DNA from 3 places in the Neobacillus sp. DFD-2R genome. Region 2 is predicted to be linked to each of the others. Evidence: predicted binding sites of a transcription regulator. Region 2 holds the regulator's gene; each other region holds the start of a gene.

Region 1 (4,406 bases), 950 kb from region 2:
TAAGTTGTCCTCCTTCTTCATACCCAACATAGCCTGGCGGAGCTCCAATCAAGCGTGAAACTGAAAATTTCTCCATATACTCAGACATATCAATCCGAATCATTTGTTCTTCACTATCAAATAAAGACTCTGCCAGGGCTTTTGCCAATTCTGTTTTCCCAACGCCAGTTGGCCCCAAAAATAAAAAGGAACCTATTGGTCTGTTCGGGTCCTTTATACCCGCACGTGCACGTAACACTGCATCCGAAACTAATTGGACCGCTTCATTTTGACCGATTACTCGCTCATGTAAAAGTGCCTCCAATTTTAATAATTTTTCTCTCTCACCTTCAACTAATTTAGAAAGAGGGATTCCTGTCCACCTTGAAACGATATTAGAAATTTCTTCACCGGTTACTTCCTCACGAAGTAACCGCTCACCCTTCATAGTTGTTGTTTCCAGCTCTTTTAGTTCTTTTTCCGCTAAAGGGATTTGTCCATGCCTGAGTTCTGCGGCACGATTTAAATCGTACCGGTCCTCAGCCTGTTGCAATTCCCTTCGAAGTTTTTCAAGCTGCTCTCTTTTTTCCTGCAATTTTTGAATGCTTTGCTTCTCTTGCAGCCATCTTGCTTTCATAGCATTTGCCACATCTTTTAAATCAGCAAGTTCTTTTAGAAGTGCTTCAAGCCTATGTTTGCTTCCTTCATCCTGCTCTTTTCTTAATGCTGCTTCCTCTATTTCCAATTGCATTACCCTACGCGTTACTTCATCCAATTCAGTCGGCATTGAATCAATTTCTGTACGAACAAGTGCACAAGCCTCATCAACTAAATCAATTGCTTTATCAGGTAAGAATCGGTCTGTAATATACCGATCTGAAAGTGTTGCAGCAGCAACAAGGGCATGGTCATGGATTTTTACTCCATGATGCACTTCAAATCTTTCTTTTAAGCCCCTTAATATGGAAATCGTGTCTTCGACATTCGGCTCTTGTACAAGCACTTGTTGAAATCTTCGTTCAAGCGCCGGGTCTTTTTCAATATATTTACGATGTTCATCAAGCGTTGTCGCACCGATACAATGCAGTTCGCCGCGTGCAAGCATCGGTTTTAACATATTGCCTGCATCCATCGCCCCATCCGTTTTACCTGCACCTACGATAGTATGAAGCTCATCGATAAACAGTAAAATTTTACCTTCACTTTTTTTCACTTCATTTAAAACAGCTTTTAATCTTTCTTCAAACTCTCCTCTGAATTTTGCTCCGGCAATTAACGCACTCATGTCCAAAGAGAAAATGCTTTTATCTTTCAGTCCTTCCGGTACATCTTTTCTAACAATTCTTTGAGCAAGCCCTTCTACAATAGCTGTTTTCCCTACACCGGGTTCACCGATTAGGACAGGATTATTTTTTGTCTTTCTGGACAAAATCCGAATAACATGTCGGATCTCTGCGTCCCTCCCAATTACCGGATCCATTTTTCCTGCTTTTACTTCTGCTATAAGATCCCTACCGTATTTTTTAAGTGCCTCATAAACAGCCTCAGGATTTTGTGAAGTCACTCTCTGGTTCCCCCTTATTTCCTTGATAGCTTGCATTATGTTCTCAGGTGTCTTTCTATATGTTTTTAAAATCTTGTTCATCTCAGATTCATTTGAATAGGCTGAAGCTAAAAGAACATGTTCAACTGATAAAAATTCATCGGAAAACTTTGATGCAAATTCTTCTGCACCTACTAAAAGCCTTTGGAGCTTCGGTGTTATGTACAATTTTCCATACTGGGCGCCGCTTCCCGTTACTTGAGGCTTTTTTGTCATTCCATCCTGATATGTTTTTTCGATGATTGAGGCAGGTAATCCTGCTCTTTCTAAAATAGCACCAATTAAGCTATCATCTTGATCCAAAAGTGCTAAAATTAAATGGGATTCATCAACCTCTTGATGATTATTTTTAACTGCTAATGATTGTGCTTCCATCATTCCTTGTTGTAATCGTTCTGTCATTCGGTTTAAGTCCACTTTACCTCACTCCTTTTTGACCTTTTTTGACCTATTACTACTATTATAAACGATTCCTTGTTTTTGGTACAAATATAAAAAGCCATCCCATCCGGATGACTTTTTCTCTTCCATTGTTTAAGGTTTCCGCTGATAAGTCCATTTACGGTTATGATTTGAAGTCTCAGGAAATGCGTCACCGGCTTTAAGTTTAATCTTTTGTGGGTTTTTCACACCATCCCCTGTTTCACCAATTTCAATATATATACCATTATTCGGTGCCTTTTGTCCTGAAGTAAACTGACGATTTTGTCCCATTCCTATCCCTCCTTTTCATGTACCTTTTTATTATTTCCTTTTCAAGGTCAGTCATTAACGGAATATCCTGCAAATTATCACCTTATTCGACATTATTTCCCAAGCAATAAGATATAAATGTTTTTATTTTTTGACGATTGTATGAATTTATTCCACATTTATTGATAAATATTCTTCGTTAACAATATAATTACAGTAATATCTTGTAAATTATTGTTGACCGTCATTTATTTTAAAAAATCAAATTAGCGATTGATTTCGCCCCTTTAAAGGTGGTTATTAGCATGGAGTCAGTAGAGGAAATCCCCGTAGCGTTGACTCATCTATTTGATACAGTAAATCATATTAAGAAAATTGAAAAAGGCACTTTTCTTTTTCAAGAAGGGTCCATTGCAGATGAATTGTATATCGTCAAAAGCGGAATCCTTCAAATTAGTAAAATTATTCCTGATGGAAGAGAACTAACTCTACGAATGTGTTCTAGAGGAGATTTTCTTGGTGAATTAAATATATTTTCCCCGTCAAAGCGATATTTATTAACTGCACGTGTAGTTGAAAGTGGAGAAGTTGCTGTTATTATGAAGGATGTACTGGAAGAAAAGCTATCACAAAATCTTTCACTTTCACTGGAATTCATGAAATGGATGAGCCAGCAATATCGTAAAACTCAAGCAAAGTTTCGCGATTTAGTTCTTCATGGAAAAAAAGGGGCTCTTTATTCCACCTTAATAAGATTCACTAACAGCTTTGGAATAAAAACCAATCACGGGATATTGATCGAATTACCATTAACGAATCAAGAATTAGCCAACTTTTGCGGCACATCTCGGGAAGTAGTCAACCGTCTACTTAGCGATTTACGTAAAGCTGACATCATTTCCATTGATAAAGGCTCCATTACCATTCATGATCTTGATTATTTAAAAAGAGAAATTGATTGTGAAGACTGTCCTACAGAAATTTGTAAGATAGATTAAAAAATAAAAAAATCGGTCGTCTCGGTGACCGATTTTTTTATTTAGGCTATTTTCGCATAGATTGTTGTTTTTCGTATAAGTTTATCAACCCGTATAATTAGAAGCTTCGTGGCATCTTTTCGTAAGAACATTTGCGAAAATTGCCTAGAAACTTAGTAAATGAACTTTATTAAGTTTCAAAAGCAACAAAGTTTACGAAAAGAGCCTTTATTTAAGAATGATTACTTGTAATGCCATAACGACAAAGAAGATTGCAGAATTGACAATTTCAAATATTCCAATTTGTTTAGGAGATATCGGCTTTCCGTAAAAAATAATGGCTCTCACTAAACTAGGAAGATATGCACAAGCTACAATCCAATAACCAAGGGTAAACCAAACAACCAATAAGAACAAATGATAAACCCAGGAAATCCATTTGTATTGGACATTCTTTTTTTCCCTAATCATTGTTTTCACGTAAAACGTACAGCCTAAAAAGAATAAAACAGATGTAAAAAAAATTAAGATTGATTCAATGGTAATTGTCCCAACACTTAAGTAACTACTAGCTAATCCAACGATTGAAAAAGCAAAAATCGCACTAAAATCATTCATAAGTGCACGGTCTTGATTTTTTGAAGTATAAAACGCATTGATGATAAAAAAAGGAATCATTAAAAGACCAAAGTAAACCAAGGATGGTCTTTCAAATAGTGGGAATAGTAATAACAATAATGCAGGTATTATATAGATTAAAGTCCATTTAGTATAAAAAGGGACTTTTTTTCTTTTGAATAATAGGAGCATTGGATAAGTTGCCAAATACAATAACAGCCAGCCAATAAAAAATGGGATATCCTGCCATAAAAAGCCCCCATTAATTACCCCTAGCCAAAAAGGGATTATGGTCATTGCCCATGCACCGTGTTGTTTCGGTAGAAATAACTTCATCACCTTCACTCCTTTATCTTGCCTACTTTTAATATAAGTTAGCGACACAGAAAAAAAAGTGAAACATATCACATGTTAAGAAAATAAAAAAGAAGGACTATGCCTTCTTTTCCCCTTATATGAACAAACATAATCCCCACTTTTTATTCTAACGAACGTGAGTATTTTTGCAGTGACAAATGTAACTAATTAGACAATTT
Region 2 (4,406 bases):
AGCCGAGGCCGAAAGGCGTAGGCGATGGACAACAGGTTGATATTCCTGTACCACCTCTTTATCGTTTGAGCAACGGGGGGACGCAGGAGGATAGGGTAAGCGCGCTGTTGGATATGCGCGTCTAAGCAGTTAGGCTGCAAGCGAGGCAAATCCCGCTTGCGTTAGGCTCGAGCTGTGACAGCGAGGGAAATTTAGTACCGAAGTTCCTGATTCCACACTGCCAAGAAAAGCCTCTAGCGAGATAAAAGGTGCCCGTACCGCAAACCGACACAGGTAGGCGAGGAGAGAATCCTAAGGTGAGCGAGAGAACTCTCGTTAAGGAACTCGGCAAAATGACCCCGTAACTTCGGGAGAAGGGGTGCTCTTTGGGGTGAATAGCCTCGAAGAGCCGCAGTGAATAGGCCCAGGCGACTGTTTAGCAAAAACACAGGTCTCTGCGAAGCCGCAAGGCGAAGTATAGGGGCTGACGCCTGCCCGGTGCTGGAAGGTTAAGAGGAGGGGTTAGCCTTAAAAGCGAAGCTCTGAATCGAAGCCCCAGTAAACGGCGGCCGTAACTATAACGGTCCTAAGGTAGCGAAATTCCTTGTCGGGTAAGTTCCGACCCGCACGAAAGGCGTAACGATCTGGGCACTGTCTCAACGAGAGACTCGGTGAAATTATAGTACCTGTGAAGATGCAGGTTACCCGCGACAGGACGGAAAGACCCCGTGGAGCTTTACTGTAGCCTGATATTGAATTTTGGTACAGCTTGTACAGGATAGGTAGGAGCCGTAGAAGCTGGAGCGCTAGCTTCGGTGGAGGCGTCGGTGGGATACTACCCTGGCTGTATTGAAATTCTAACCCGCACCCCTCATCGGGGTGGGAGACAGTGTCAGGTGGGCAGTTTGACTGGGGCGGTCGCCTCCTAAAGAGTAACGGAGGCGCCCAAAGGTTCCCTCAGAATGGTTGGAAATCATTCGTAGAGTGTAAAGGCACAAGGGAGCTTGACTGCGAGACCTACAAGTCGAGCAGGGACGAAAGTCGGGCTTAGTGATCCGGTGGTTCCGCATGGAAGGGCCATCGCTCAACGGATAAAAGCTACCCCGGGGATAACAGGCTTATCTCCCCCAAGAGTCCACATCGACGGGGAGGTTTGGCACCTCGATGTCGGCTCATCGCATCCTGGGGCTGTAGTCGGTCCCAAGGGTTGGGCTGTTCGCCCATTAAAGCGGTACGCGAGCTGGGTTCAGAACGTCGTGAGACAGTTCGGTCCCTATCCGTCGTGGGCGCAGGAAATTTGAGAGGAGCTGTCCTTAGTACGAGAGGACCGGGATGGACGCACCGCTGGTGTACCAGTTGTCTTGCCAAAGGCATCGCTGGGTAGCTATGTGCGGACGGGATAAGTGCTGAAAGCATCTAAGCATGAAGCCCCCCTCAAGATGAGATTTCCCATAGCGTCAAGCTAGTAAGAACCCTGAAAGATGATCAGGTTGATAGGTCAGAGGTGGAAGCGCGGTGACGTGTGGAGCTGACTGATACTAATCGTTCGAGGACTTAACCAAGTCATATATATATGAACAAGGTGAACTCGTTTTTACCAAACTTCTTCTGCATTATCCAGTTTTGAGGGAATGAAACCTCAAAGAAAATAGCCTGGCAGCAATGGCGAGAAGGTCACACCCGTTCCCATACCGAACACGGAAGTTAAGCTTCTCAGCGCCGATGGTAGTTGGGACTTTGTCCCTGTGAGAGTAGGACGTTGCCAGGCAAGAATAAAGGATAACCCGATATGGGGTTGTCCTTTTTTGTCGTTTAGGAAACTATAAAATAATTGCAAATCTAATAGTTAAAGTAAAAAATGTTAAAAATCGTACAAAATTTTCACATCGCTTACCCCATTCAACAAAACAAAAGAAACCAACAAAAATTCTACCTAACTAAACAAACCCCCAATAAATAAAAACTTCCACGTTTCACAACCGCGAGATTTGGAGAAAATCATTAGTATAGAATCGTTGCAACTGCATAAAATTTTCAGTATAATTTATGTCAAATATAGTCAAAGTCAGATAGGGGGTGGGAAGATGAGAAACATCTCCGATATTATTGAGAATTATTTAAAACAAGTTTTAGAAATGAGTGAGCAGGACCTTGTTGAAATTAAACGAAGTGAAATTGCTGATAAATTTCAATGTGTTCCCTCGCAAATTAATTATGTAATTAATACACGATTTACGATTGAAAGAGGATATATTGTAGAAAGTAAACGAGGCGGCGGGGGCTATATTCGGATTATGAAGGTTCAATCGCATGATTTAGCCCATTTAATTGACCATTTGCTGTCACTTTTTCAAAGCAGAATAAGTCAGACAAGTGCAGAAGATGTCATCGTTAGATTAGTTCAAGAGGAAATAATAACAAAGAGGGAAGCGAAAATAATGCTTAGCGTTATTGATCGCTCTGTTTTATACATTGATCTTCCGTACCGCGATGAATTACGGGCAAGAATGCTTAAAGCAATGTTAACTACTTTAAAATATAAATAAATTATGCACGCCGGAGAGGTGAAAAAAATGATTTGCCAAGAATGTAATCAAAGGCCTGCAGCACTGCATTTTACAAAAATCATTAACGGCGAAAAGACAGAAGTACATCTTTGTGAAAAGTGTGCTCAGGAAAAAGGAGATATGTTTATCTTCAGTGGAGGTTCCGGTTTCGCTTTTAATAATCTACTAGCAGGCTTACTAAATCTTGATCCATCCATTCAAAAACAAAATGAAAATCCATTCCATCAAGAAGAGATTCTTCAATGTAATCAATGTTCTATGACATTTCCACAGTTTGTTAAGGTAGGCCGCTTCGGCTGTGCTCATTGTTATGACACATTTAAGGAACAGCTTAAACCGGTGTTAGGTCGTCTTCATAGTGGAAATTGGTCACATAATGGTAAAATACCGAAGAGAATTGGCGGAGGCATTCATCTTCGAAAACAGATTGAAGACCTGAAAAATGAACTGAAGGAATCAATCTCACATGAAGAGTTTGAAAAGGCAGCTGAGATTCGGGATGAAATTCGCACATTAGAAAAGAAATTAACGGGTAGCCATGGAGAGGAGGGAGAATAACGTGTCGCTTGAACGTTTTCTTAATCAAGCTGTCAGCTCATGGATGAGCGCAGAAGGACCTGATTCAGATATTGTCCTAAGTTCCCGAATCCGTTTAGCCCGAAACTTTGAGGACTATAAATTTCCAACACTCTTTACGCATGAAGAAGCAAAAAAAATCATTTTAACAATGGAAGAAATTTTAAGCCGTTCTGGTTTTAAAAAGTTTGGGCAAATGGAATTATTGAAAATAGGTGAAATGCAGCCACTTCAGAAAAGGGTATTAGTTGAAAAACATTTAATTAGTCCCCATTTAGCTGAAGATTCTCCATATGGAGCTGTCTTAGTAACTGAAAATGAAGAAGTTAGTATTATGATTAATGAAGAGGACCATATACGGATTCAATGCCTATTCCCCGGATTACAATTATCGGAAGCATTGGATACAGCCAATGAAATAGATGATTGGCTTGAAAATCATATACAGTACGCATTTGATGAGAAATACGGCTATCTTACCAGCTGTCCGACGAATGTAGGAACAGGTCTTCGGGCTTCCGTTATGATGCACTTGCCGGGATTGATTTTAACACAGCAAATTAATCGGATTATACCCGCAATTAATCAATTAGGGCTGGTTGTTAGAGGAATTTACGGGGAAGGCAGCGAAGCTTTAGGTAATATCTTTCAAATTTCCAACCAAATCACCCTTGGTAAATCGGAAGAGGATATTGGACGTGATCTGAAGGGAGTTGTTAGCCAGCTAATTTCACAGGAAAGGTCCTCACGTGAAGCATTACGGAAAACTTCTAACATACAATTAGAAGACAGAGTGTACCGATCATATGGAGTATTAACAAATAGCAGAATTATTGAAACTAAAGAAGCAGCAAGATGTCTATCTGATGTTCAGCTTGGAATTGATATGGGCTTTATTAACAATATGCCCAAAAATATATTAAATGAATTAATGATTCTGACACAGCCCGGTTTTCTCCAGCAATATGCAGGCGGCCCGCTAAGGCCAAATGAAAGAGATATCAGAAGGGCTGCATTAATTAGAGAACGACTAAAAATGGAATAAGAAAATGGTGAGGAGGAAGAGAATATGATGTTCGGTCGTTTTACTGAAAGAGCACAAAAGGTTTTAGCTTTAGCACAAGAGGAAGCAATCCGTCTAGGTCATAATAATATTGGAACAGAGCATATTTTATTGGGATTGGTTCGTGAAGGCGAAGGAATTGCTGCGAAGGCCCTTTATGGCCTTGGATTAGGTTCAGATAAGATTCAAAAAGAAGTTGAAAATTTAATCGGTAAAGGGCA
Region 3 (4,406 bases), 1.1 Mb from region 2:
TTTACTTTTATAGGTCAATTTTTTCTGCTTGAAGGTTTATTTCACCATCTTTTAAAATGGCCTTTAGTCTTTTTATATTCTGCTGGTCCAGGATAAAATCGGCAATCCGATCTTCAAGTTGTTCCTGAATGACCCTGCGGAGCGGACGAGCACCAAAGGCCGGATGATAGCCAAGTTCAGCTAACTTTTCTTTTGTATCCGATGAAATAGTTAATTCAATGTTTTGCTCGAGTAGTGCTTCTTGTAACTCGCTAATTAACAAATCAACGATATGCATAATGTGTTCTTTTTTAAGTGTATTAAATTCAATAATACTATCAAAACGATTCAAGAACTCCGGTTTAAAGAAACCGCCAAGAGAGTCAAGAATCGATGCTTCTTCTACAGCTTCATTTGTTCCAAAGCCTACATGAACTGTTTTATGGTGGGCTCCCGCATTACTTGTCATAATGATGACCGTATCCTTAAAGCTTACGGTTCTACCTTGGCTATCTGTAAGACGCCCATCTTCGAGAATTTGTAAAAACATATGTTGCACATCCGGATGTGCTTTTTCAATTTCATCTAATAAAATAATACTGTAGGGGTTCCTACGTACTTTTTCAGTAAGCTGTCCTGCTTCATCGTGTCCTACATAGCCGGGTGGTGAACCGATTAATTTGGAAACACTGTGTTTTTCCATATATTCACTCATATCTAAGCGTACCAATGAATCTTTAAAACCGAATAATTCTTCGGCAAGGGTTTTTGTCAGCTCTGTTTTCCCAACACCGGTTGGCCCTACGAATAAGAAAGACCCAATCGGACGGTTTTTTGATTTTAAGCCAGCCCTGCTTCTTCTAATAGCCTTGGCTACTTTTTTGACCGCGTTTTCCTGACCTATCACTTTTTTATTAAGATTCTCTTCAAGAAGTTTCATTCTAAGCTGTTCATCTTCTTGAAGTTTTCCAACTGGAATACCTGTTTTTTGTTCAATGATTTCTTGGATATGGAATACTTCAACAATAGTTTTTTCTGAATTTGAAACTGTTATTAAAGACTTTTCTAGCTTAGTTTCCTCATCGCGGAGAGATGCAGCCAGCTCATAATTTTCATTTTTAAGAGCAGCTTCTTTTTCCATGATAATCTCTTTTAACCTATTCTCAATTTGTTCAGTGCTTTTGCCATCCGAAGTTAAATTTAATTTTGATCCTGACTCGTCTAATAAATCAATTGCCTTATCAGGTAAGAAACGGTCTGGAATATACCGATGAGAAAGTTGTACACACGCTTGAATCGCATCTTCAGAGTACCTTACTTCATGGTATTCTTCATATTTTTTCTGAATCCCCTTCAAAATTTCGATAGCTGCTTCCGGCGTTGGTTCAAGAACATGAACGGGTTGGAAGCGGCGTTCTAATGCCGAATCTTTTTCAATTTGCCGGTATTCCTTCAAAGTTGTTGCCCCAACGAGCTGTAGTTCTCCCCGTGCTAATGCAGGCTTCAAAATATTTCCTGCATCCATCGATCCTTCTGCTGAGCCGGCCCCGACTAAAAGATGAATTTCGTCGATAAATAGAATGATATTCTTGCGTTCCTGCAATTCAGTAATAAGTTGTTTCATTCTTTCCTCAAATTGACCGCGAATTCCTGTATTGGCAACAAGTGATGCCACATCAAGAAGGTAAACCTCTTTATTTCGTAATTTTACAGGAACTTGACCTTCCACTATCATCATTGCCAAACCTTCAGCGATCGCTGTTTTACCAACACCCGGTTCCCCAATTAAAACCGGATTATTTTTGTTTCTACGATTTAAAATTTCGATCACACGCTTAATTTCCTCATCACGACCGATAACCGGATCAATTAATCCTGCTTTTGCCATTTGCGTCAAATTTCGGCCCACTTGATCTAATAAGCCGGCGACATGTGAGGACTTTCCATTTATTTGTGAAGCTGGCATGCCCTTACTATGTTGATTTCCCGGCGTATTATTAGGAATAAAAAAATCTTCAAAAGGAAAACCTGGAAAACTATTCGGTCCCATACTTACACCAAGTGAATTTTTTTCCTTAGCATAGCATTCTTGACATAGTTTCAATTCTTTGTGCTGTCCATTTATCATTAGCCTTAATTGGATATTTGCTTGGTTATTATTGCATAAATGACAAAGCATAAATAAAACCTCCTAATTTAATCATGATTGAAAGTTTATTGACTTTGACTATATTTGACCTTCGTGAGAACAGTATACTCTGACCATTTTTGACTTTCAAGATTTTTGCACTAGTAATTTATACCACTCATTGAAAAAAAGCTCGTCTTTGTTTGTCCTTTCACTCATATAGTGAGGATGAGGGGGAGATGAAGTGAAAAAGAATTGGACAGCAGCTTTCCAAATTGCGGCCGTCTACGTTGGGACAGTTGTCGGTGCGGGATTTGCCACCGGAAAGGAAATCGTAGAATTTTTTTCGCGGTTTGGTTTGTTTGGCTTTATTAGTATTTTATTGAGCGGCTACCTCCTTGTGTTTCTAGGTTCAAAATTAATGAGAATAGCTGCTCACATTAAAGCAGAATCATATCAAGAATTTAATGAATACTTATTTGGAAAATGGGCGGGTAAGGGAATAAATATAATTATGTTATTTATGTTGCTAGGAGTAAGTGCAGTTATGCTTGCAGGTGCAGGTGCTGTATTTGAAGAACAGCTTGGACTGCCAAAAGATATTGGCGTTTTTCTGACTATTTTCCTTTCAATTATTGTAATGCTCATTGGTATAAAAGGGCTTTTTGCAGTAAATACATTTGTTGTCCCGTTAATGATTACCTTTAGCTTGATGTTAATGGTTTTTTCAGTTCGAATGCCCCATTTTGTGAATCAGCTACTGTTTGTTCCGCACGCAGATGATGGATGGAAAAGTGTGTTGGCTCCATTTTCGTATACTGCCTTTAATCTGGCACTGGCACAAGCAGTATTGGTGCCAATTGCAACCGAAATTAAAGATGACTGGACAATTAAGTGGGGAGGAAGAATTGGCGGTGCTGCATTGACGGTTATCCTTTTAGCAAGTCATTTTACCTTGATTATGCTTCCTGACCTTGAACAATATGAAATTCCGATGGCAATCATAATGAAGAAATTCGCTCCGTTTTTCTATTGGATCTTTGTTCTTGTTATTTATGGTGAAATTTTTACTTCGGTGATAGGTAACGTCTTCGGCCTTGAACGTCAGTTGAAACAATATCTATTAGTACCAACTATCGTCTCGATTTCCGCCATATTTGGTGTTTCCTATATCATAAGTCTTGTTGACTATGGGAAGCTCCTTTCCTATCTTTATCCGCTGTTTGGATATGTCAGCCTTATTTTTTTTGTTTTACTTTGGATGAAGCCATTAGCACAGATTGAAGAGAAATAGCTTGATCTCCCAAAATAAAAAAAGCGCTGATCTCATCAGACGCTTTTTCTATTTCAAAGGTAAAATGATAAAAATCATGATGTCAAAAACTAAATGAGAAACAATGACCAAGGGCATGCTTTTTTTCCAAAAATAGACGAATCCCCAGAAAATGCCGGAAATAAAGGTGGCAAAAATTAAGATAAAGGAGCCGGGATAGATATGAACAGATGCGTATAGAAGAGAAGCAATCAAAATACTTTTAATTGGTCCAAAGTATGATAATAGCCTTTTTTGTATAAATCCCCTCCAAAAAAGCTCTTCTCCCGGTGCCGCAACCAGTACAAGTGCTAGGTACTGCCAGAAAATCGTTGGTGCAAACCAGCGATAAAGTCTGCTAATACTATTGATAAATGGAAGATGAAGTATCCCAATGGCATGATAACCAAGCCAAAAAATAATATATAGAAGCAGTCCGAACATTGTTCCAAGGAATATATAATTAAAAAATGGCGCCTCGTCATCAACCTCTACTTGAAGCATTGCGTATGTAATTAACACAAGCAATGATGCGGAAAAAATATACCAAAATATTGTTTTATCCTGAAATGAAAAAAATAAAAGAAAATGAGCAATGACCAATCCAAAAATTAGACGAAAGTCAATGGGACGTTTCTTCATTATGACAAGCCCCTTTCCTAACAATAAAATTTATTTTAGCAAAAAAAAATGGGGAAAGGAAATGATTTCATCCAAGATTTCATTAGAATTCTATGATAAAAAAAGAAATTTTGAAAAAAATAAAAAAATGAAGGGAGTGAATCTTATGAGCAAATCAAAAAGTGAACAAGAACGGGAATGGACTGTTCGGAAACAGGATCAAAATCCACATGGAAAAGTAAAATCTTTAAAGCAAATCTCTAAAGAAGCAGGGAAAGAATAATAATAATTCTGAAAAAATCAAAAAAGAAAAGGCAGCCCCGGACTGCCTTTTCAGTCATTCTATTAATTTAATAAGCGCTTTCT

Evidence for each region. The regulator CtsR, encoded in region 2, represses protease genes until heat stress. The targets are predictions, from matches to a motif close to ATGGTCAATAAAGGTCAAACA.
Region 1: the regulator CtsR is predicted to act here: its motif matches at 2,013-2,033, upstream of clpB (ATP-dependent chaperone ClpB).
Region 3: the regulator CtsR is predicted to act here: its motif matches at 2,200-2,220, upstream of AC3ANV_RS21315 (ATP-dependent Clp protease ATP-binding subunit).

What each region holds. Positions count from the first base shown of each region.
Region 1 is NZ_CM173228.1:4,407,690-4,412,095, forward strand. It holds gene clpB (ATP-dependent chaperone ClpB) at 1-1,999, opposite strand, end outside; gene AC3ANV_RS22055 (YjzC family protein) at 2,117-2,296, opposite strand; gene AC3ANV_RS22060 (Crp/Fnr family transcriptional regulator) at 2,581-3,273, shown strand; gene AC3ANV_RS22065 (YwiC-like family protein) at 3,481-4,206, opposite strand.
Region 2 is NZ_CM173228.1:5,362,527-5,366,932, reverse strand. It holds rRNA gene AC3ANV_RS26985 (23S ribosomal RNA) at 1-1,541, shown strand, start outside; rRNA gene rrf (5S ribosomal RNA) at 1,632-1,747, shown strand; gene AC3ANV_RS26975 (CtsR family transcriptional regulator) at 2,064-2,525, shown strand; gene mcsA (protein-arginine kinase activator protein McsA) at 2,553-3,104, shown strand; gene mcsB (protein-arginine kinase McsB) at 3,106-4,167, shown strand; gene clpC (ATP-dependent protease ATP-binding subunit ClpC) at 4,192-4,406, shown strand, end outside.
Region 3 is NZ_CM173228.1:4,256,286-4,260,691, reverse strand. It holds gene AC3ANV_RS21315 (ATP-dependent Clp protease ATP-binding subunit) at 8-2,158, opposite strand; gene AC3ANV_RS21310 (YkvI family membrane protein) at 2,352-3,401, shown strand; gene AC3ANV_RS21305 (CPBP family intramembrane glutamic endopeptidase) at 3,450-4,061, opposite strand; gene AC3ANV_RS21300 (DUF6254 family protein) at 4,207-4,323, shown strand; gene AC3ANV_RS21295 (YkvS family protein) at 4,391-4,406, opposite strand, start outside.